Linked DNA regions of Flocculibacter collagenilyticus. The protein of the gene in region 2 purifies or fractionates together with the protein of the main gene of each other region. This does not show direct contact. Links are inferred from orthologs where the notes say so. Each region holds a gene or a part of one and is shown on either strand. Other genes may lie near its edges.

The links.
Region 1: the proteins of dsbC (region 2) and HUU81_RS14195 purify together in Escherichia coli (affinity purification with mass spectrometry, with the first as the bait; 2 studies listed by BioGRID). This does not show direct contact. The link is inferred for Flocculibacter collagenilyticus from one-to-one orthologs.

Annotation. Positions count from the first base shown.
Region 1 is NZ_CP059888.1:3,186,072-3,203,561, reverse strand. Bases 6,792-9,580 are described here. They hold HUU81_RS14195 (FKBP-type peptidyl-prolyl cis-trans isomerase), read right to left. Parts: upstream 8,535-9,580; coding sequence 8,049-8,534; downstream 6,792-8,048. Other genes in these bases: ygfZ (tRNA-modifying protein YgfZ), read right to left, coding at 8,562-9,560; HUU81_RS14200 (methyl-accepting chemotaxis protein), read right to left, coding at 6,792-7,875. Outside these bases: HUU81_RS14230 (OmpA family protein), read left to right, coding at 1-1,194; HUU81_RS14225 (N-acetyltransferase), read left to right, coding at 1,706-2,104; HUU81_RS14220 (serine hydrolase domain-containing protein), read left to right, coding at 2,518-3,921; HUU81_RS14215 (hypothetical protein), read left to right, coding at 4,158-4,895; HUU81_RS14210 (hypothetical protein), read left to right, coding at 5,001-5,435; HUU81_RS14205 (hypothetical protein), read left to right, coding at 5,745-6,140; more of HUU81_RS14200, read right to left, coding at 6,238-6,791; HUU81_RS14185 (FAD assembly factor SdhE), read left to right, coding at 9,721-9,972; HUU81_RS14180 (protein YgfX), read left to right, coding at 10,040-10,567; nadB (L-aspartate oxidase), read right to left, coding at 10,636-12,294; RNA polymerase sigma factor RpoE, read left to right, coding at 12,609-13,187; HUU81_RS14165 (sigma-E factor negative regulatory protein), read left to right, coding at 13,302-14,009; HUU81_RS14160 (MucB/RseB C-terminal domain-containing protein), read left to right, coding at 14,009-15,076; HUU81_RS14155 (SoxR reducing system RseC family protein), read left to right, coding at 15,102-15,599; lepA (translation elongation factor 4), read left to right, coding at 15,812-17,490. UniProt on the Escherichia coli protein: Folding helper with both chaperone and peptidyl-prolyl cis-trans isomerase (PPIase) activities. Chaperone activity prevents aggregation of unfolded or partially folded proteins and promotes their correct folding.
Region 2 is NZ_CP059888.1:3,029,463-3,034,067, forward strand. What follows is about bases 1,511-4,303. They hold dsbC (bifunctional protein-disulfide isomerase/oxidoreductase DsbC), read right to left. Parts: upstream 3,368-4,303; coding sequence 2,654-3,367; downstream 1,511-2,653. Other genes in these bases: recJ (single-stranded-DNA-specific exonuclease RecJ), read right to left, coding at 1,511-2,527; fldB (flavodoxin FldB), read left to right, coding at 3,901-4,303. Outside these bases: more of recJ, read right to left, coding at 782-1,510; more of fldB, read left to right, coding at 4,304-4,431; HUU81_RS13485 (tRNA1(Val) (adenine(37)-N6)-methyltransferase), read right to left, coding at 4,445-4,605. UniProt on the Escherichia coli protein: Acts as a disulfide isomerase, interacting with incorrectly folded proteins to correct non-native disulfide bonds.

The DNA.
Region 1 (17,490 bases), 160 kb from region 2 along the record:
AAAATAATAACGGGGTTAATGCTAGCCACTTTATCTTCTGCAACGCTACACGCTGCACCAGTAGATTTATCAAAACAAATAGCTAATCAATGGAATGTAGGGTTAGGCTTTGGTCTATTTAATCCTGATGATGACCGCACTTTTGCACAACCAGATGTTGGATTTGAAAGCGGAAATCTATGGCAGCTTTCAACGGGGTATCGTTACTCTCAGCCTTGGGAAGTGCGCTTTTCAATTCAAGACATGGAGTTAGATGTTAAAGGCACTGACAACGCTCAAGATGCCGGAATGTATGGCATTGATGCATTACGATTTTTAAATAACGGCCCTCTCTATTTAGTTGGTGGCCTACATCATATAGATGTTGATTACGCAACAAGAAATGTAAGCGACACGGCGGCAAAACTTGGTGCGGGAATGCGCGCAAAATTAAATGATCATTTTTCATATCAATTAGAAGCGGGTCTACTAAAAGAAATTGGTGGCGGCAGTAGTGATGTGCAGCTAGTTGCCAGCGTACTTTATCACTTTGGTGGTAACGCTAAAAAACCAATCATAAGGCCAACTAAGCCTGATCACCGTAACGAAATAGTAAAGAAAGCGGATTCGGATCGCGATGGTGTGTTAGACGAAAACGATAAGTGTCCAGACACTCCGTGGGGCGAAACAGTAAACTCATTTGGTTGTAAATTAAGAGGCGCTGCTAATCAGCCGTTAGATACAGATAGAGACGGCGTGGCAGATCAGGACGATCAATGTCCAGACACACCGAAAACTGAGTTAGTAGATGGTAAAGGCTGTACGGTTTATCAAGATGTACCAGTACGTTTTAAAGTAAAAGTATTATTTGAAACTGAAAGTGATGTAGTACGTCCGCAATTTCGAGATGAAGTTGCAGAAGTTGCAGCATTTATGAAGAAATTTCCTGAAGAAAAAGTGGAAATTGAAGGGCATGCATCAGCCCCTGGAAAAGAAGACTATAACCAAAATCTATCTGAACGCCGTGCCAAGAACGTAGCACAAATTTTGATTGAAGATTATCAAATTGATGCTTCGCGAGTAACATGGAAAGGGTATGGCGAAACGCAACTGCTTAAAGAGGGTAATACAGAAGCAGCGCACCGTGCTAATCGCCGGATTGAAGCACGCATGACGGCAACCAAGCGCGAAAAAGTACTTAGACCTAATAAATAATTTAGGTTATTAAACGCACCTGCTACAACCTTACCTTAAAGAGCTAAATACGAGTATTTAGCTCTTTTTATAACGTCATTTTATTAATAGTTAATTGTTAAAAAATCATAAAAGTGACAGTGCTGTATTGATTGCACAGGATTAACCACACTCCTAATAAATTTTAGGTTATCGCACTAGAGCATCTATCTACTACTCGCTTTATTTAGTATGTTTTATCTGCTATATCATTTTAAAAAGTGGGTACTATCTAATAACTTCTCAGTAAATGTAGTAAATACACTTTTTATAACCTTTCACTGTCAAACGTTTTATGTACGCCAAATATGCTTGGCTAGCGTGGTAAAGCCCGAGCTGTGCTATTAATGCGCTTTACCGTGACGACCTTTAAGGAAATATTTAATTGAATATTAGTATCCGTAGAGAACAGCAAAATGATGTTCAACACATCCATGAGCTTATTATTGCTGCGTTTCTTGAAGCGCCACACACCTAACATACGGAGCAGTTCATTGTAAAGGCGCTTCGTGAATCAGGTGCGTTATCCATTTCTCTAGTGGCCGAAGACGAGGGCAATATCCTTGGTCATGTGGCGCTTTCGCCCGTTACTATTTCAGATGGCGCTGATAGCTGGTATGGCTTGGGGCCAATCTCAGTTCTTCCTTGTGATCAGAATAAAGGTATTGGCTCAAAGCTGATGAATGCAGCTATTCAAGAGTTAAATAACATTAACGCCAGCGGTTGTGTATTGCTTGGCGATTCTCACTACTACCGTCGTTTTGGTTTCAATCCTAGAGAGAGTTTGGTGCTTCCCGATGTGCCACCAGAATACTTTCAAGCTTTGTTAATTCAAGGGAGCTGGCCTCGAGGTATAGTTACTTACCATGAATCTTTTTCTGCAAAAGGTTAGCAAGTGAACATGCGGGCTTGGTAAAGTTTGAGGTGTTAACCGTAAAGGAATGCCCAGGCGCTATTTTTGTTTCTAATTAATGGGATTTAGTTGTATTTCTTATGTAGCCATGCCCGCTATAACAATTCAGTTCAATCAAGGCAGTTTATTCAAGGTAGTTTATTCAAGAAGGGACACTCAAGCAGAAAAACTTACCGTTGGTTTTGCTCCCGCATTGCGATTAATTATATGACCTAGCTGCATAGTGTTTCTCTTAAGAATGAAAGCCAGCGTAGGCTTTCACTCCAATGTTACACTTGCAATGCTCAGCAACACCATGAATACTAAAAATAAGTTTGGCTAAATTGATACCGCTAACGGAGATAGGCCATTTCAGTTGTTATACCATTAAATACAGACAGGAGAGCTAAGTTTTGAAAAACATAAGAATAGGAATTTTAATACTATGTTTTCTAGCATCTTCGGAGTTGTTTGCAAAAGAGGCAATATCGAACTCAGTTAAACCAGCTAAGACAGACACTCAAATAGTAGAACAGATTGTAGATAACTATGTATCTAATGGCGCTTTTGAAGGGGTAATATTAGTGTCTAAGTCTGGTCGGAAAATATTTGAAAAAGCCTACGGCTTTGCAAACCGAGCAGAGCGTAAACCAATTACCAATAGTAGCGCTTTTCAACTTGCTTCGCTAAGTAAACCAATTACCGCCACAATGATTCTTATGCTTAAAGAGCAGGAAAAGTTATCGTTGAGTCATACCTTGGCAGATTATTTTCCAGAATTTAACAACACGACAGGCAAGCAAATAACCATACATCACTTACTTAGTCATACCTCTGGGATACCGAACCATTTTACCATTGACGGATGGTTTAATAGCGATTTTCACAGCTCAACGACAGAGCAACAGTTTATTGAAATCATTGCTAAGTTACCTATCACGTTTGAACCGGGAGCTGACTACCTTTACTCCAATCCAGGGTATTTTTTACTGGGGAAAATCATTGAAAAAGTGACGGGGGTTCCTTTTTCAGAAAATGTTCGCAAGAGTATTTTTGAACCTTTGAATATGACACATTCTGGCGTGGCAGTAGGCAGCCAGCAAAGTGCTGACGTAGTGAAGGCGTATCAATGGAGTGGTGATGGTGGCTATGAGGTACTTGCAGATAAAAATATGACATTGTTCGGTGCAGGTGCTGCGATTTTTAGTAATGCTGAAGATCTTTATCGTTTTGACATGGCGTTATATGGCAACAAACTAATAAACAAAGAAAGTAAAAAGCAGTTATTCAATCCCGAATCGCCTTATAGTTGGCGAGTGGGTGTTGTGCCAATTAATCAATCTATTCAGGCTAACGTCCACATGTATGACGGTAAAATAGATGGCTACAGTTCCATGATGATGCGATTTATTGACGCAAAGCACAGCATTATCTTATTGAGCAATACTGGCATGAGCTATTCACTTAAACAACAGTTAATGTTGGATGTTGCCTCTGCTTTATTTAATCGGACTGTTCCAAACCGAAAACGAGATGTGTCACTGGCACTAACGAACAGCATCAACTCGGGAAATTTCGAAAAAGTATTGAGGGAGTTAAAAACAGACAACTATGATTTAGATGAGCAGAAAATGACGGCAATAGCTTATGAGTTACTATGGTCTGGTCTTGCTGATAAATCACTACACTTGTTTGCCTTTATTAGTGATAGGTTTAACGAATCAACTACAGCAAAGAGCAATCTTACGCGTGCATGTGATCATAGATTAACAAAAAGTGTTAAAGACAAAGCTACAATTTGTAGTGCGGTGCAATAACATTGCATACAACGGAAATGGATAAGCCATTAAATGTAGTAGTACTTTGCATGCTTTGTTATGGCTTTTCATGTAACAACTAAATCATTAAATTCGGTGGTGTTGGTATTCAGTAATATAATCCAACATTCGTTATTAACCTTCAGTGGCGTGCTGCTTTGTAGAGTCGTGCCCTAGATGCGTTTTTCTAAAGCATAAGTGGGATGTTAGGTGAATGCCTAGTTTGAGTGGTATCAATGAAAAAATTATTATTAATTGCAGGCTGTTTTATTCAAAGTATTTGTTTTGCAAATACCTTATACATCAATGAAATACCTGACTTTACGCAAACCAATATAATTGGAGGGCATAGTGGCAATGGCCAGCAATACTGTGCACCTGTATCTGTTTCAAATTCGCTCGTATGGTTAAAGGGTGCTAAAGATAAACAGGAAGCTTTAATTCATAAGCTAGCATCTAAAGCTTATATGAATACAAGTTTGAAAAATGGAACTGGCACATCAGGTGTTTTGAAGGGAGTAGCCAAAATATCAAATGAGTTGTTTGGTGGATATAAAAAACTGGAATATGAGGGTTGGCGTAAACACCCTAAAAAATATTCTCTTGGGATAAAGCAACCCAACATAGATAAAATCCAATCATTTATTACAAATAAGTCAGCTGCTTGGATAAATGTAGGTTGGTATAAATATAACGGAAAAAGAAATGAGTATATGCGAATTGGCGGTCATTGGGTGAGTTTAGTAGGCTCAACAAGTGAACAGCTAATTTTACATGATCCAGCGCCGAGAGCAGGTAGTACATTTTCAAATGAGTATGTAAGTTATTCAAAAATAAGTAATGGGCTATTAACAGGCAAAAAACATGGATTACCTGTATCTGCCAAAGGTTTTATCAAGCTAAATAATGGTATGCACAAAAAACAAAGTGCCGATGCTGCTATAATTGACGGTGTTATATATTTTTCTATATAACTAATTTAACTATGCACTATAGTGTGAGCATAAAACAGCTAGTTTGTATTTGTACGTAGCAAATATTTTAAATAATTCTTAAACGCTAAATTTTACAATTGAACTATGAATAATTGGGTTTTAAGTGCAGGTAAAACATCTGAATTAAAAGCGTTGATTGAAAGTCTAAATGATGATCAACGAAAGCTAGTGCTTTTTAAGTTCATTAGTGGCTGTCAAGAAAAGTATCAGTACGAAATTTTAGAGGAAGTGTTTTCTTATTTAGAAATATTACTTGTTGAAGGTGATGATAGCCTCGTTGATGACGAACCTCGGATAAAAGAATTGATTCATATTGGTATGTATGAGTATTTTCTGAGTTTAAACTATATCTCCGAAGCGTTAAATATTGTTATGAATGAACAGTCGCTCAAAACAGAAGTATTTTTACAGGCAACCAACTGTGTTTTGGAGGCCTATTCCTGTGCTGAAAGTTCGGAAGCTTTTCTTGAGCGTGAAATTAGCTTTTTGATTGAGCTACTTAGTGCAGATAAAACCTAAATATACCTTCCCTAATCAAATAACCATAACAATGCTTTTAGCTACTTTTAAGTGGTTAAGCTGTTTGAGTAACCAACAAGGTGGTGTATTTTTCATATATCTATACGGTCGCTTTGTTTTGATTAAGGAATTTCTCTTTCTTACCGCAACTATGAGTGCACCGCATATTAATGATGGTTAGCTTAACTAAGTTATTGTTTATTTTTTATAAAGGTGATAAAAACAACGCTGTTTTACTTTCTGTTTTGAGTCGTAGTATCACTACTAAATGGAAGCATATTAATTCTCTCATTAAAAGGAATAGAGAAAATGAAACTAACAGGGGCTTTGTTAATACTGGCTAGCGCGATACTTCCTTATCAAGGAAATGCAGCAAATGATGTGTATGGTACGGTTAGTCAGATAATCACTAGATCGGGTGATAACGGTGATACGTCTATTTACTTCAGAATGGATGTAATGAAAGATAATTCAAGTTTTGAAAACTGTGTGATTGATGAAGACAGTTTAATTTGGCATTTGGATTTAGACTCTCCAGTTGTTAAATATCAATACGAGCTGATTGAGAAGTCTTACTCAAATAAGCTGCCATTACGCATTGTTGGCCATGATAACGTGTGTAATAAAGGGCGAGTGTATTCAGATAAGGTATTTGAATTAAGTCCTTGGTCTTGGGATTCATATTCTAAACAAGATGCGCAGTAAGTTGAAAACGTAACGATACAAGCTTTAATTCAATAAGCTTTAATCTCTTAGTAGCAGAGCTTTAGTGTTTTGCTACTAACATGTTCCATTAAGCAGCTTAGGATTGTGCGCTAAAGAATGCGATGCAGTCGGCTAGTCCTTTTTTCTGAGCTTCCGTTAAATCTAAAAACATAAATCCAGCTAGGGTTTTATTGTCATCTGTTTCATTTTGCCATGCAGCACGGGCTTTGATTTGTAGTGCTTGTTGTTTTCGGTATTCTTGCAAATTATTGCTAGGCGGTTTAATACCAATGATTACTTCAGCATTTTCTGGCACATGTCCTTGCACTAGAATACGAATGCCAGAGTCGCTTAAGTCTTGGCTTAGCCCTTCGTACTTATTCCCATTAACCTCCACGGTAACAAGCTTATGGCTTTTTACGCGTTTGGCGCGGCGCTGATTGGTATCTTCAAAGTCTTTATCTTCGTCTTCTTCTTGATTAATAAACTTTAAACCCGCCATTTGATTTTTAAGATTTTCAGTCAGCTCGAATAAGGAATCGCTGATGCTTGCTGTATTGGCAACTTTAGCGCTATTTTCTTTTAGCGTGTTGAATAGTGAGGTATGCGATTGTTGCAAAGTGGCAAATGTGCTCATTTGGTCGTCGCACGCACCTGTTATTTGTTCATTAAGTGATGCGGTTTGGCTTACATCATGTTGCATGGTATTGATGATATCTTCTGTGTGATAAATTTGCGTGCGACTATTTGAAACTTGTTCAACTAGCGCGTTCATCGACTTTTCTGCGCCATCCACTTTGGTTGTGAGGCTAGATACGATGTCAGATACTTGCTCGGCTGACTGATGTGTGCGTATAGAAAGCTGCCTTACTTCGTCTGCCACTACAGCAAAACCTCTGCCTTGATCGCCGGCTCTTGCAGCCTCAATAGCGGCGTTTAGCGCGAGTAAGTTAGTTTGTTCGGCAATTTGTTTAATGGCACTTAATATTTCGTTAATGGTTGCGGTAGATTCAACAAGCTCATTGATTTGTCCTGATGTTAGCTGAATATTGCTGGAGATTTGATCCATTTGCGCAATACTTTGCGACAAACTTTCTTTGCCCTGTTGTGACTTATCCACGGTTTCTTTTGCTTTTTCTGCGGTTTGTTCGGCATAGCTTAATACGCTTTGTGCGCTTTCATGCAGTTGCGAGGTAGCGCTAATCACCTCATTAGATTTTGCTTGTTCCGATTGGCTAATATTTTCTATTTCGTGGGAGACTTCTGCAATTTGAAAGGCTGACTGACTCATGTGAATAGAGCTTTTTTCAACACTGGATAATATACGACTAAGCTGATTAAGCATTACATTGAAATGGCTTTCAAGCTCGCCAAACTCGTCTTTGGAATGCACTTTTACCCCTTGGGTGAGGTCGCCTGCTTCAACAGCTTTTAAGGACTCTATTAACTCGATAATTGGTTCGACAAATAACCGTGCGATAACGGCAATCACGATAAATTGGAGGGTAAATTGAATTAAGGCGTCGAACACAGCATATTGTACAAAGTGAGTGTATTGCTGTTCGAGCGTTTGGATGAATGCAGTTGGGAGGTTGGATTGTTTCGCTGTTGCAATCATTTGTTGCAACTCATTAGAGGCAATCCACCGATTGTATATTGTGGTGATCATGGCAATGGCCATAAACCCAATTTGCAGCTTCCATTTTAGACTTAGTGCACTAAAAAAATGCTTCATAAACTCAGAGAGTCCTATCAAAAAAATTCGACGGCTTACTTTAAGTTATATGAATATGTCTAGATTGCAAACTTACATCAATATATTTTTCAATCAATTAGATTGCGTAAACACACTTAAAAAGTTCAACGGGCGTTATACTCATCCCGATGAACTTTAAAAGCTATCCAGCGTTAGTGGTGGTGTCCACAACCGCCTTCACCGTGTACATGACCGTGCTGTAGTTCTTCAGCCGTTGCATCGCGTACATCGATAATTTCTACGTCAAATACTAAGTCAACGCCAGCTAGTGGGTGATTGCCATCAACCGTAATTTTATCGTCTTGCACGTCAACAACGATAACGGTTTGTTCGCCGTCGTCAGTAGTAGCTCTAAATTGCATGCCTACTTCGATTTCGTTTTCACCAAACATGTTTTTATCAACTGTTTGTACAAACCCGTCGTGGCGTTCGCCATACGCTTCTTTTGCATCAACATTAACGCTAAATGTGTCACCTGCTTTATGACCTTCTAACGCATTCTCTAAGCCTGGAATTAAAAACTGTTGCCCTTGGATGAAGGCTAGTGGCTCATGATCATGAGAACTGTCGATAACGTTTTCTTCTTTGTCCATTACCGAGTAGTGCATTGTGACGACTTTATCTTTACTAATGTTCATTCTTTTTCCTGTTAGTTAACCACGTCGTTATTCAGCAAGAGAATAAGGAAGAGGGATAAGTGAAAGTTGTGTTTCTGGTTGTTCTTTTAATCTAAATACGGTGCTTACTTCCACATCGTTGGGAAGCACAGCCAATAAATAAAGGTTATCAAGAAAACTGACTGCGTTTACAATGACGCCTGCGCGACGCCAGTTTTCACCCAATTGATACTCTATAGAGTCACCTGATACTGGCAAAATATCAGAACTTCCTTTAAGTATATAGGTTGCGCGTTTGTTTTTACCCAAAAACTTCATACGGGCTACCATTTCTTGCCCAATGTAGCACCCTTTGGTAAAGCTAATGGCGTTTAACGCTTGCTGGTTTAACGCTTGCGGAACGTATTCATTAATAAGTGGGGCAGTTAAGTGCGGTTCACCGTCCATAATACTTAAATACTGCCAATATTCCGGCGAGTATAAAAAAGATTGGTGCTCAGTCATGAACTCTTCAGCTTCTGCTTGCGCTAGTAGCAATATGAATCGCTCTTCAGATAGTTTAATCGCAGTTATATTGCTTTCGTTATTAGTCGCGCTATTTTGTGCCGATAGATCGATTTGCGTCGTCTGTTTTAGCCAATTACCTGCGTCTGTGCCTGAAATCCCAAAAATAGCAAAATGTGCCGTTGCATTTTCGATGGTTGATTTTGAAAAGACACCGAATTTTTTTAATTCTGGCAGGGTACTGGCGTGTTCGTCCTGATGCGAAAGTAGCAATACTTCCTCATTGCGCTGAAATAAATGAAAGGTAGACCACATTTTTCCTTTTGCGTCGCAATGCGCACCGCGAATGGCATTCTGTTCCGTTAACTCTGTTAAGTCGCAGGTAACTTGTCCTTGCAGGTATGATTTATTGTCTTCGCCAATTAAGCTTATTATGCCGTAGTCATTTAATGGCATTATCGCAAGCTGTTGTGCTTGGGTAAGATTGTCTTGAGTAATCGATTGAGTGGTTAAGCAATGAGTTGTTGGCTGTGAAGTAGACATAAACTTTATCGGTTTTTTAGTGAATTTAATTCAAGTGGGGACGATTTCAGAAACCTCAAGGTTCATGCTAGTATAGCTGCCATAAAACTTCTATCCAACCTTATGCTGCATACTAAATTTATTATTAGTGTGATAGCGGTACTTTTAGGTAGCAAAATTAATGAGCGAGTTAACGAATAAGTCACGATTAAAATGGGCATGCAGACGAGGTATGTTAGAGTTAGATGTACTGTTTATGCCATTTGTTGATGAAGCCTATGATGATTTATCTGAGCAAGATAAAGTAAAATTTCAAAACTTATTAGAGTGTGATGATCCTGACTTATTTGCATGGTTTATGGGCCATGGTAAAAGCGATAATGCGGAACACCAATATATGGTTTCGTTAATTCTTAAACGAGTGAAAGTGTAGAGTGTGCAGAAAGTGAAAGCGTGTTTAGTCGGAACATGCTTTCTTTTTCAATAACGCAATATAAAACATGGAACGTTTTACATTAATTCTTAAGCCTTCTAATTATCAGCGTTGGTTTACACGTATTTATTGTTATTTATGTGTACTAAGTTTGCTTACTTTAGGTGTTGTCTACAATATTTCGCTCATGCTGTGTATTACCCTTTGTATATTGATACTCGCTTTTTTAGAGTGCAAGGTGATTAATCAGACGAGTACAGTCAATAAAATTGCTCTATCACAAGATGGACAAATTAAGCTGATACGTGGTGATGATATAGAGATAGGGCAGTTAAACCGAAACTGTGTGGTGAGTGATGTATTTTGTTTATTGAGATATCAAAACGCAGATGCATTACATGAGCATTCAATAGCGCATGCAACAGGAAGCCGTTTTTCAACTATATATCATCACTTTTTAAGTTACTGGAAAAGACGTTTTGGGGTGATTATTTACACCCGCCACTGGTTGGTTTTCCAAGACTCGATAGACGAGCAGCACTACCGTAAACTGTGTCGACTAATTCTTTCTCGGCGCCATCAGCACAGTAAGTGACAATGCATGGGACTGATTATCTGCACTAGATTATCTGTACTGTGCTGATGAGGCTAAGATATTGATGGTTAATTAGTACTTAGCTTATTATTACTTAATTCATTAGCGGGGATCAGTACGGTAGGCTGACTGTTAGGCAATGTATTAGGGTAATCTAAGTTGTAATGTAAACCACGACTTTCTTTTCTTGCCATCGCGCAGCGAACAATCAACTCAGCCACTTGCACTAGGTTTCTGAGTTCCAGCAAGTTATTACTGACATGGAAGTGGCTATAATATTCTTCAATTTCTTGAGTTAGTAGCTCGATACGGCGATAAGCGCGTTCTAACCGTTTTGTTGTTCTTACAATGCCAACATAGTCCCACATAAACATTCTTAGTTCGTGCCAGTTATGGGTGATAACAACTTCTTCATCTGAATTGGTCACTTGGCTTTCATCCCATGCAGGAATAGATACATTGGCGGTATGAGACGTTAGGTGCTGTGTAATATGTTCAGCTGCTGAGCGTGCATATACCACACATTCAAGCAATGAGTTACTGGCCATACGGTTAGCACCGTGTAGTCCAGTGTAAGCAACTTCGCCAATGGCATATAAGTTATCGATGTCGGTTTTACCGTGGTTGTCGGTCATCACACCGCCACAGGTATAATGAGCAGCGGGTACAACGGGAATTGCTTCTTTTGTGATATCTATTCCTACACTCAAGCATTTAGCATAAATAGTTGGAAAGTGCTCAATTATAAAGTCTTTTGGTTTGTGACTAATGTCTAAATACACGCACTGCACGCCTAACCGTTTCATCTCATAATCGATTGCTCGAGCAACAATGTCTCGCGGTGCTAATTCAGCGCGTTCGTCAAACTCACTCATAAAGCGCGTGCCATCAGGGCGCTTTAAAAAAGCGCCTTCACCTCGCATTGCCTCGGTGATCAAAAAGTTGGGGGCATCGGGATGATAAAGTGATGTTGGGTGAAATTGGTTAAATTCCATATTTGCTACACGGCAACCTGCACGCCACGCCATAGCAATGCCGTCACCGCTGGCCACGTCTGGATTGCTGGTGTATAAGTACACTTTACTTGCGCCACCTGTCGCTAAAGCCACACTTTTGGCTCGTATTACTTCAACCATTTCTCGGTTGCGGTTCCATACATAGGCGCCATGTACTTTATTTCCGTTAGGAATAGCGGCATTTGCATCTATCGTTTTGAGTTTTTTAGAGGTGATTAGATCAATAGCATTATAACGTTCGAACAACGTGATATTAGGGTGTTTTTTAACTTGTTCTACTAGTGATGTTTGTACTGCTTTACCTGTTGCATCGGCAGCATGCAAAATACGACGATGGCTATGGCCACCTTCGCGAGTAAGGTGGTACTTTTTATTGCCTTTTTTATCTTCAAATTGGTCGAATGGTACACCTTGTTCAATAAGCCATTCCATCGACGACTTCGCTTGTTTGGCAGTAAACGTGACCGCTGCGTTATCACATAATCCTGCACCTGCCTGCAATGTGTCTTTAACATGTGACTCGATGCTATCGTTTTCATCAAAAACCGCAGCAATACCACCTTGGGCGTACAATGTTGACCCTTCTTTTAACGGGCCTTTACTTAAAACCGCAACTTTTGCTTGCTCGGCAATCTGTAATGCAAGGGTTAAGCCTGCTGCACCGCTGCCTATTATTAATACATCACAAAAGTGTTCAATATGCTCATTCATCGATATAATCATTCGCAATTCAGGAAGATAAGTCTAAATAATAGCATTTTTTACTTTCTGATTTAGACTGTTAAAACACACTATTTTAATTAATTTGTATTTATTTTGTAATTTGTAAGAACTTTTTACAAATTTGCTAGTCTGAGATTGTACGCTTGCCCAATCCAGATTGAGCAAAAGAGAACACGGTTACTATCAGGTTTTTATTTTTCAGTATGTAGTAACGCATTTTTGTTAGGGTACTTTTCTTTTTTAATCTGGAAACAGAGTCACTATTCGAGAAGTATAACGGATATTTGGGAGTTCAGGCTCGAATGAGCGAGCAAGAAATTGATTTTGAAATTATAAAACGCGTCCAGCAGGGTGATAAAAACGCGTTTAATTTATTGGTTAGAAAATACCAACATAAAGTGGCGAGTTTAGTGTCACGTTATGTTTCTAGCCATGGAGATGTTGCAGATGTAGTGCAAGAAGCGTTTATTAAGGCATATAGAGCCTTACCCAACTTTCGTGGAGAAAGCGCTTTTTACACGTGGTTATATCGCATAGCGGTTAACAGCGCAAAAAATTATCTTGTTGCTCAAGGGCGGAAGCCGCCTTCAAGTGATATAGATGCAGACGAGGCTGAAGTTTATGATGGTGCAAGCGCGTTACGCGAAAACGCTTCACCAGAAAGTTTGGTTTTGACGGATGAAATTAAACGAGTGGTATTTTCCACCATTGAGTCTTTGCCTGATGATTTGCGCTCTGCGATTACGTTAAGGGAGATAGATGGATTAAGTTACGATGAAATTGCTGAAGTAGTAGGTTGCCCCGTAGGCACGGTTCGCTCTCGTATTTTTAGAGCGCGTGAAGCAATTGATAACAACATTAAGCCTCTAATAAGTAATTAGGTATTTAGTAAATAAAAGCAAACATAATGCAGATTAACTAAAAGCTTAATTAAGTAATTAGCAACAGTTTTACAAACATATATCAAGTATATGTAAATACGGTAGGAATTGAGTATGGTTATGAAACAACATGAATTAACTTCTGTTGTGATGGATAATGAAGCGACTGAACAGGAAATTAGCACTTTTCTTGATAGTCATTCTCCAGATAATTCGCATGCAGCTAATGAATTCAGTGAAGAAAAGCGCGCCACATGGGCTCGTTATCATTTAGCAAGTGATGTGTTACGCAAGGAAGTGGCTAGCAACATTGATCTGGGGCTGGCAGAACGCATTGAAGCTGCTTTAGAGTTTGAAGCTCCTCATCAGCCTGTAGCTACAGAAGTTGAAACGTCGCCTTCAAGAGTTACTCAGTGGGTTAACAAGATTAAGCAAAAAGCAGGTGGAGCAAGCCTAAGTGGTTTACTAAGCATTCCTGCTTTTCGTTATAGTTCACAGCTAGCGATTGCTGCAACAGTAGCAATGGTTTCTGTTATTGGTGTTCAACAATATTCTGATAATGGCGTTGATGATACAAGCCCGTTACCGGTGTTTGTGACAAAGCCGTTAGATGGTTTTGCTTCTCCTGTTAGTTTATCGACTACGTCGAACCAACAGCGCAACACAATATCGGCTGATCAACAGCGTATCAATGCATTAATATTAGATCACCAACGTCAAATTCGATTAAAGCCAGTGTCAACTTCGGTTGAAGACGCATCGAGCAATCAAAGCCAAGACGATGACAGTCTTCGTAACGGGGATAACCAAGTAAATAACTAATGAGAAGTTTAGTAGTATTGTTCATCTTGTTGCTATCTTGTCCAAGCATCGGGCAGGATAGCATTGACGCCACTCACCAGCCTCCTTCTTCCTCTAGTGTGATCACTATTAACGATGCCAGCCAATCTGCATCGGAGCCTGTTACCGCGGAACAACTTTTGCAAAAATTGAATTATGCTTTGCACAATTTAAATTTTGATGCCTCATTTATTGTTATTTTTAACAAAAAAGGTGAGCCTTATCGTTGGTTGCATGGTATTCATCAAGGGGTAGAGCTAGAGCACTTAAGTTTATTAAATGGTGCGGGGCAAGATATTGTTAGGCGTGATAAGGTGGTTACTTACTTTGATCCTCAACAGCCTCCTTACTCAATCAATTCTGGTGTTATTCGCGGTCCTATTCCAGAAATTTTATTTACGGATATTAGCAATTTAAAACAACACTATAGTTTTGTTTTAGCAGGCAAAAAACGTATTGCTGGAAGAGAAGCGCAATTAATCCGAATTATTGCTAACGATAAACATCTATATAACTTTAAATTGTGGTTAGACGTACGTTCAGGCATGTTACTCAAAGCCGCTTATGTGAATGATAGTGGTGAAGAATTAGAGCAAATTCAGCTTACCCATATTACAGTAACTGAGCAACCACACCCTGAACTTATCAAGTTAAGTGCCGCAACTTTGCCTGAGGTGATCACTCCACCTGTTTCAGCTACAAGCCAACAGGCGTCAACATCGCTAGATGTTGATGTGGTGAAAAATAGCGAGATTAAGATTAACAATTGGCGTTTTGGTTGGCTACCTTCAGGGTTTAAAGTGATTAAGTCAGATAAGCACCAGCTTTCACTCACCCGGGAAGCATCAGATTATTATATGTTTAGCGATGGACTGATAGATTTTTCAGTGTTTATACAGCGCCCCTTGTCAGGATCGTCAAATTCAGTATTAACTAAAGGTGCAATCACGCTATATAATCATCGAAACCAAGTATATGATGTGTCTGTAGTTGGTCGTATTCCTGCCAAAACTGCTCAGTTGATTGCCCAGTCAGTTTCACACAAATAAACGATACTCATTTAACTGGAAAATTATGATTGAAGAGCAAGGTGTTATTGTTGCTGTAGAGCCTTTAGCCGATAAAGGTTCTGACGCGAACTATATTTTTTGGGTTGAAACCCAAATTAAAACGACTTGCAGCGCCTGCCATGTAGAAGAAAATTGTGGTACTAGCACGGTGGCTAAAGCGTTTAGTAAGCGAAAAAATGTGGTAAGTGTAGCTTCTGTCAAACAGGCTAACGTTGGTCAACAAGTGAAAATAGGTATTCCTGAAAATACGATCGTTACTGGCTCGTTAATGGTCTATATGTTGCCGTTAGTATTAGCTATTTTAGCAGCGGTTGTAGTTGATTTTACTGCTCAGCGTTTGCTTATTGATGCTGAATGGCTAACCATTTTAGGGTTATTCGCTGGAGGGACAATGGGGTTTGCGTTTGCTCGCTGGTGGATAAAAAACGGTACAAATGCGAGTGACTATCAAGTCACGTTGTTGCAAATCTTACCTGAACATATTCCTATTAAAGAAGTGTGATAGAAACACTGATATTAAGCGCCCACACACTCTATCTTTCCCCAGCAAAACGGGAACAATGTTAAGTTAATTTCAATTGATTGCGGATTCAGTTTGGTATTGATCGCAAAGTCTAGTAAAATTGCGCGATTAAATGCCCTTTACACGTTTAGCTTATCGCTTGTACGTTTAAAGCAACTTTCGTTTAGAACAGTAGTTAAGAATCATTTCCTATGAAAAACATACGCAACTTTTCAATAATTGCACACATTGATCACGGTAAATCCACCTTATCTGATCGTCTTATCCAAGAATGCGGTGGCCTTTCAGAGCGAGAAATGCAATCTCAGGTGCTTGATTCTATGGATATTGAGCGTGAGCGTGGGATCACCATTAAATCGCAAAGTGTAACCCTAAATTATACCGCTCAAGACGGCGAAACCTATCAGCTCAACTTTATCGATACGCCGGGACACGTAGACTTTACTTATGAAGTATCGCGCTCACTGTCCGCGTGTGAAGGTGCATTACTAGTAGTAGATGCAGGGCAAGGTGTTGAAGCGCAAACCGTAGCGAATTGTTACACCGCCATTGAAATGGACATGGAAGTAATTCCTATCCTAAATAAAATAGACTTACCACAGGCTGATCCTGATCGTGTATCTGAAGAAATTGAAGATATTGTTGGGATTGATGCAACCGATGCGGTGCAATGTAGCGCTAAAACAGGTATCGGTATCCATGACGTACTAGAAACAATCGTTAAACAAGTACCGCCACCGGTTGGTGAACCCGAACAGCCACTGCAAGCGTTAATCATCGATTCATGGTTTGACCCATACCAAGGGGTTGTATCATTAGTTCGTATTAAACATGGCCAGCTTAAAGTGGGCGAAAAAATTAAGGTGATGTCGACTGGGCAATCACACTTAGTTGATAAAGTAGGTATTTTTACACCAAAACAAACTGACACTGGCATATTAAGTACGGGCGAAGTAGGTTTTGTTATTGCGGGCATTAAAGAAATTAAAGGGGCACCAGTAGGTGACACTTTAACATTACAGCGCGCACCCGCTGAAGCACCACTACCAGGCTTCCAACGTATTAAGCCACAAGTTTATGCTGGTTTATTCCCTGTTAGCTCTGACGATTATGAAAACTTCCGTGACGCCTTAGCAAAACTAAGTCTGAACGATGCGTCATTGTTTTATGAGCCAGAAAGCTCAACAGCTCTAGGTCTTGGTTTCCGCTGTGGCTTCTTGGGTATGCTTCACATGGAGATCATCCAAGAGCGTTTAGAGCGTGAATATGATCTAGACTTAATCACCACTGCACCAACGGTAAATTATCAAATAGCATTAACCAGTGGTGAAGAGGTTACGATTGATAACCCATCAGATTTACCACCGCTTAATAATATTGAGCAAATTCGTGAGCCAATTGTTGAAGCACATATCCTTGTGCCACAAGAATACCTAGGTAACGTTATTACTTTATGTGTTGAAAAACGCGGCGTGCAAACGAATATGTCATATCACGGTAATCAGGTTGCATTGACGTACGAGTTGCCGATGGTAGAAGTGGTAATGGATTTCTTCGACCGACTGAAGTCAACCAGCCGTGGCTTTGCATCATTAGACTATAACTTTAAGCGTTATGATGCGGCAGACATGGTACGTGTTGATATTCTAATTAATGGCGACCGAGTAGATGCACTAGCCATGATTGTGCACCGTGACTTTTCACAAGGGCGTGGTCGTGAGTTAGCAGATAAGCTACGCGAGTTAATTCCTCGTCAAATGTTTGATATCGCCATTCAAGCGGTTATTGGTAACCATGTTATTGCTCGTACCACGGTAAAACAGTTACGTAAAAACGTAATTGCAAAATGTTATGGCGGTGACGTGAGTCG
Region 2 (4,605 bases):
GGTTAATCTCAATTTCAATTGAGTCATCAATTTCAGGGTACGCAAAAACTGACGCGAAAGAAGTATGACGACGATTACTTGAATCAAAAGGAGATTTTCTTACTAAACGGTGTACGCCTGTTTCTGTACGCAGCCAGCCAAATGCATATTCACCTGAAAACCGAATAGTGGCACTTTTAATACCTGCAACATCACCATCCGACTCTTCAATTAGTTCTGTTTTAAAGCCTTTGGCCTCCCCCCAACGTAGATACATACGTTGCAACATGCTTGCCCAGTCCTGTGCTTCTGTACCACCTGACCCAGCTTGAATATCGATATAAGCATCATTTGCATCTTGTGAGCCTGAAAACATACGACGAAATTCTAACGTTTCAAGTTTTGCGACTAATTCGTCAGCTTCACCCTGCGCTTCATCAAATGTTTCTTGATCTTCAGCTTCAACCGCCAGTTCCACTAGCCCTTCAACGTCATCGCAGCCACTTTTTAGTTCTTCGATTGTGTTAACAATCAGCTCTAAAGATGACTTTTCTTTACCTAATGCTTGCGCTTTTCCTGGCTCATTCCAAACATCTGGATTTTCCAATTCACGCGATACTTCTTCTAAACGCTCAACTTTGACATCAAAGTCAAAGATACCCCCGAAGTACATCGGTACGGGCACGAATATCTTTTATTAACGTTTGGATAGGGTTCAATTCAAACACGTTGCACAACCTATATATTAGCTTTTATCGAACCGCGCATTGTAACAAAGACAACCGCGACTTTTAATACCATCTTAATGAGTTATTTGGATCTCTTTGACCATTAGCTGTAAATTCAATTTATCGCGAAATTCATTGATATCTAGTGCATAGACGACATGAACCGACTTTATGGTGAGATCTGGCCACACTGCTAGGTCACAATTAAAATGAATAGCGTCGAAGTAATGCCCTGATGCATGCTCTAACACAAGCTTTAAATGTTTTTCACCCACAATGCGTTGCTGAATTACGGTAAAGAAATCGTCAAATATCGGCTCTGGGAATGCTTGCCCCCAAGGGCCCGCGTGTTTAAGTGTATTAGCCACATCCAGCGTCATTAAATTGGGTGGTAAAGCACCATCAGTTAAAATACTGCCTGTGCGTTGTTCATCACTCATGTGCTCGCTAATCACTTGTTCAAATGCATGAGTAAATTCAGCAAGTTTATCTTTTTGAATTGACAATCCTGCTGCCGCAGCATGACCGCCAAACTTAATAATGAGGTTAGGAAAGCGTGTATTAACTTCATCGAGCATATCTCGAATATGAATACCGGTAATTGAACGCGCAGAACCTTTTAGCTCAGTATCCATTGCTTGGTTCTCATTATCACTGCAAGCAAAAGCTATAACGGGACGGTGATACTTTTCTTTTATTCGTCCAGCCACTATACCAATCACTCCCTGATGCCAGTCATCTTGAAATAACGTGATTGCGTCGGGCACAATGCCTTCCTGTAATGGCAGCTTCGCAATTACTTTTTCAGCTTCAGCTTGCATGCCTTGCTCTATTTCACGGCGAGTTTTATTAAGCGTATCTAATTCGTCTGCAATTCTTCTGGCTTGGCTCATATCATCAGTAATTAAACATGTAATACCTAATGACATATCATCCAAGCGACCCGCTGCGTTTAACCTTGGGCCAAGCGCAAAACCAAAATCGCTTTCATGTAATTTTGTATGGTGACGGTTAGCAATATCTATTAGCGCCTTAATGCCTACACAGCATTGCCCCTTACGAATTCGTTGCAACCCTTGATACACCAAAATTCGGTTATTTCCATCAAGCTCAACTACATCGGCAACGGTACCCAGCGCAACTAAATCAAGTAAATTAGCAATGTTGGGCTCAGCGACATTTTGTTGATTGAAAAAGTCCATGCTTCGCAATTTTGCGCGCAAAGCAACCAGCACATAAAAGGCAACACCAACACCGGCTAAGTTTTTACTCGCAAACTTACAGTTGGGTTGATTAGGGTTAACTATCGCGTCAGCATCTGGCAATGTTGCGCCCGGCAAATGGTGATCCGTAATTAATACCTTAACACCTGCAGATTTTGCTAGTGCCACACCTTGGTGGCACGAAATACCATTATCAACCGTGATCAATAAATCAGCGCCAGCGTTAACTACTTGCTCTGCCATTTCTGGGCTTAAACCATAGCCAAAATCAAAGCGGTTAGGCACCATAAAATCGACATTAGTTAGACCAAACATCGGTAAACCGCGCATTAATAATGCCGTACTGGTTGCACCATCAGCATCAAAGTCGCCAACAATCACTACTTTATGTTGTTTTTCCAGCGCTTCGATTAAGAGAGCTGTAGCCTCGTCTAATCCATGCATATCCTGAAAATTGGCAAGGTATTTGGCACCGTTTTCAAGTTCTTGAGGCTCAGTAATTCCACGAGCAGCATAAATTTGCTGTAAAAAGTCGGGAATATCCTTAGGTAAATTATGCTGATTAACGGCAGGTCTGCGCTTTATCTGAATTGGCATACTATTCTTTTATTTTTGGTGATTAAGCAAACACGGGTGCTTGTTGCAGTTTAAAATATACTCTAACAACAAACAGAAAACGGCAGCTAAAAGCTGCCGTATCTAACTAATTAAATTGCTTAGCAATTACATTGCTTTAAGCACTTCAATTAAACGTTCAGGTGGTTGATATCCAGGGATCATATTGCCATCGCTTAATACAATAGCAGGTGTTCCTGTTACGCCAAACTGCGCACCTAAATCATAATGTGCCGCTACTGGCGAACTACACTTAGCACGTTGTACCGAGTTACCCGCTTTAGCATCAGTCATTGCTTTTTGCTTATCGTCTGCACACCATACTGACTCTAAATCTTCAAACGAGGGGCTGTTTAATCCACCTCGTGGAAATGCTAAATAACGCACACTAATACCCAAGTCATTATAGGCACTCATTTGATTGTGTAATTTACGGCAATATCCACAGGTGATATCAGTGAAAATAGTAATCTGATACTTCTCGTCTTTTGCTTTAAAGTCGATAGTAGTGCCCGCTGTTTCTTTAATTTGATCTAAACGGATGCCTGCCATCGCTTGTTCCGTTAAGTTAGCAACGCCGTTATCAAGATCAAACATTTTACCGTGTACTAAATATTTTCCATTTTGTGAGCTATAAAAAATACCACGGTCAGTAACTACCTGCATCAACCCTTTAATTGGACTTGGAGAAATTGCTTTTACATTTAAACCCAATTTTAAAAATTGCTGCTTAATGGCACCATCTTTTTCCACTTCAACAGCAAATGTTGAACTGGCATAAACCAGTGATAACAGTCCAAATAATTTTAATAAGTTGTTCATAAATCTCGCTTAATCGTAATTGTTAGTTTAAAACTACGCGTCAAAAATAGCTATTGAGCTAATACTTGCCTAGCTAGTACTTGCTATCTATTAGACCCAAACTGTTGCCCACAAATTTCATTAACAGTTCAGTAGAAATCCTAATCGAGATGCAATACTACAAAAGGATGTAGCAACAAGCCAGCTTTCTGATTAATTATGTCGCTTGCTCAGCCACCCTTTAAGAGAATATTAAGCATGAACAGGTTTTTATCTTTCTTTAGTAACATGAGTTTCAACTTGTGTTGGAAAGGTCTTAGTACACTGAAATTATGCAATGGGTCAACATGAACTCAGCTAAATTATCTCTTAATTAATATGGCTACAACTAGCGACAAGCCGAGAGAGATAAATTAGCCGCAGGTTAAATTTTCTATAAAGGCCAGTTATCCAAAAACAGAATGATCACTAGGTGTGATAAGAGCTATTTAAGCACTTTAACATCTGCTAAAATCCGGCACTATTGAAATCATCATCCGTAGGTATTTTATTAGATGAAAATAGGTCTTTTTTACGGCTCAACCACCTGTTATACGGAAATGGCAGCTGAAAAACTTCAAGCAGCAATTAACCAGTTTTTAGAGCAAGATGTCGTTTCATTACACAACATAAAAGATGAACCATTAAAAAACTGCGAAGAATATGACCTAGTTATTTTCGGTATTTCGACTTGGGATTTTGGTGAGCTTCAAGAAGATTGGGAGTCAAAGTGGGAAGACATTAACACTTTGCAATTATCTAATAAAATTGTTGCGTTATACGGCATGGGCGACCAAGAAGGATATAGTGAATGGTTTCAAGATGCACTCGGTATGCTGCACGATGCTGTAACTGAAGTCGGCGCTAAAGTCATTGGGTATTGGCCAAATGAAGGCTACGAATTTGAAGCCTCAAAAGCCTTAACGAATGATAACACTCACTTTGTTGGCTTAGCGCTAGACGACGAATGTCAGTACGACTTATCAGAGCAACGTATCGCACAATGGAGCGAGCAAGTGTTAATAGAGTGGCAAGCACTTTTATAAGCATAAGCACTTGCTACATTTTTAAATAAAACGCCTGCGTTAAAGCCGTATACTCGGCTGAGTATTCATTATTCTCATTGTAAATCGATAGATTATCTTCTGGAATGGATTGCTGTTGAATTTGTGACTGTGCAATATGGCTATTCGATTTACTAAATAACATTAGATAACGAT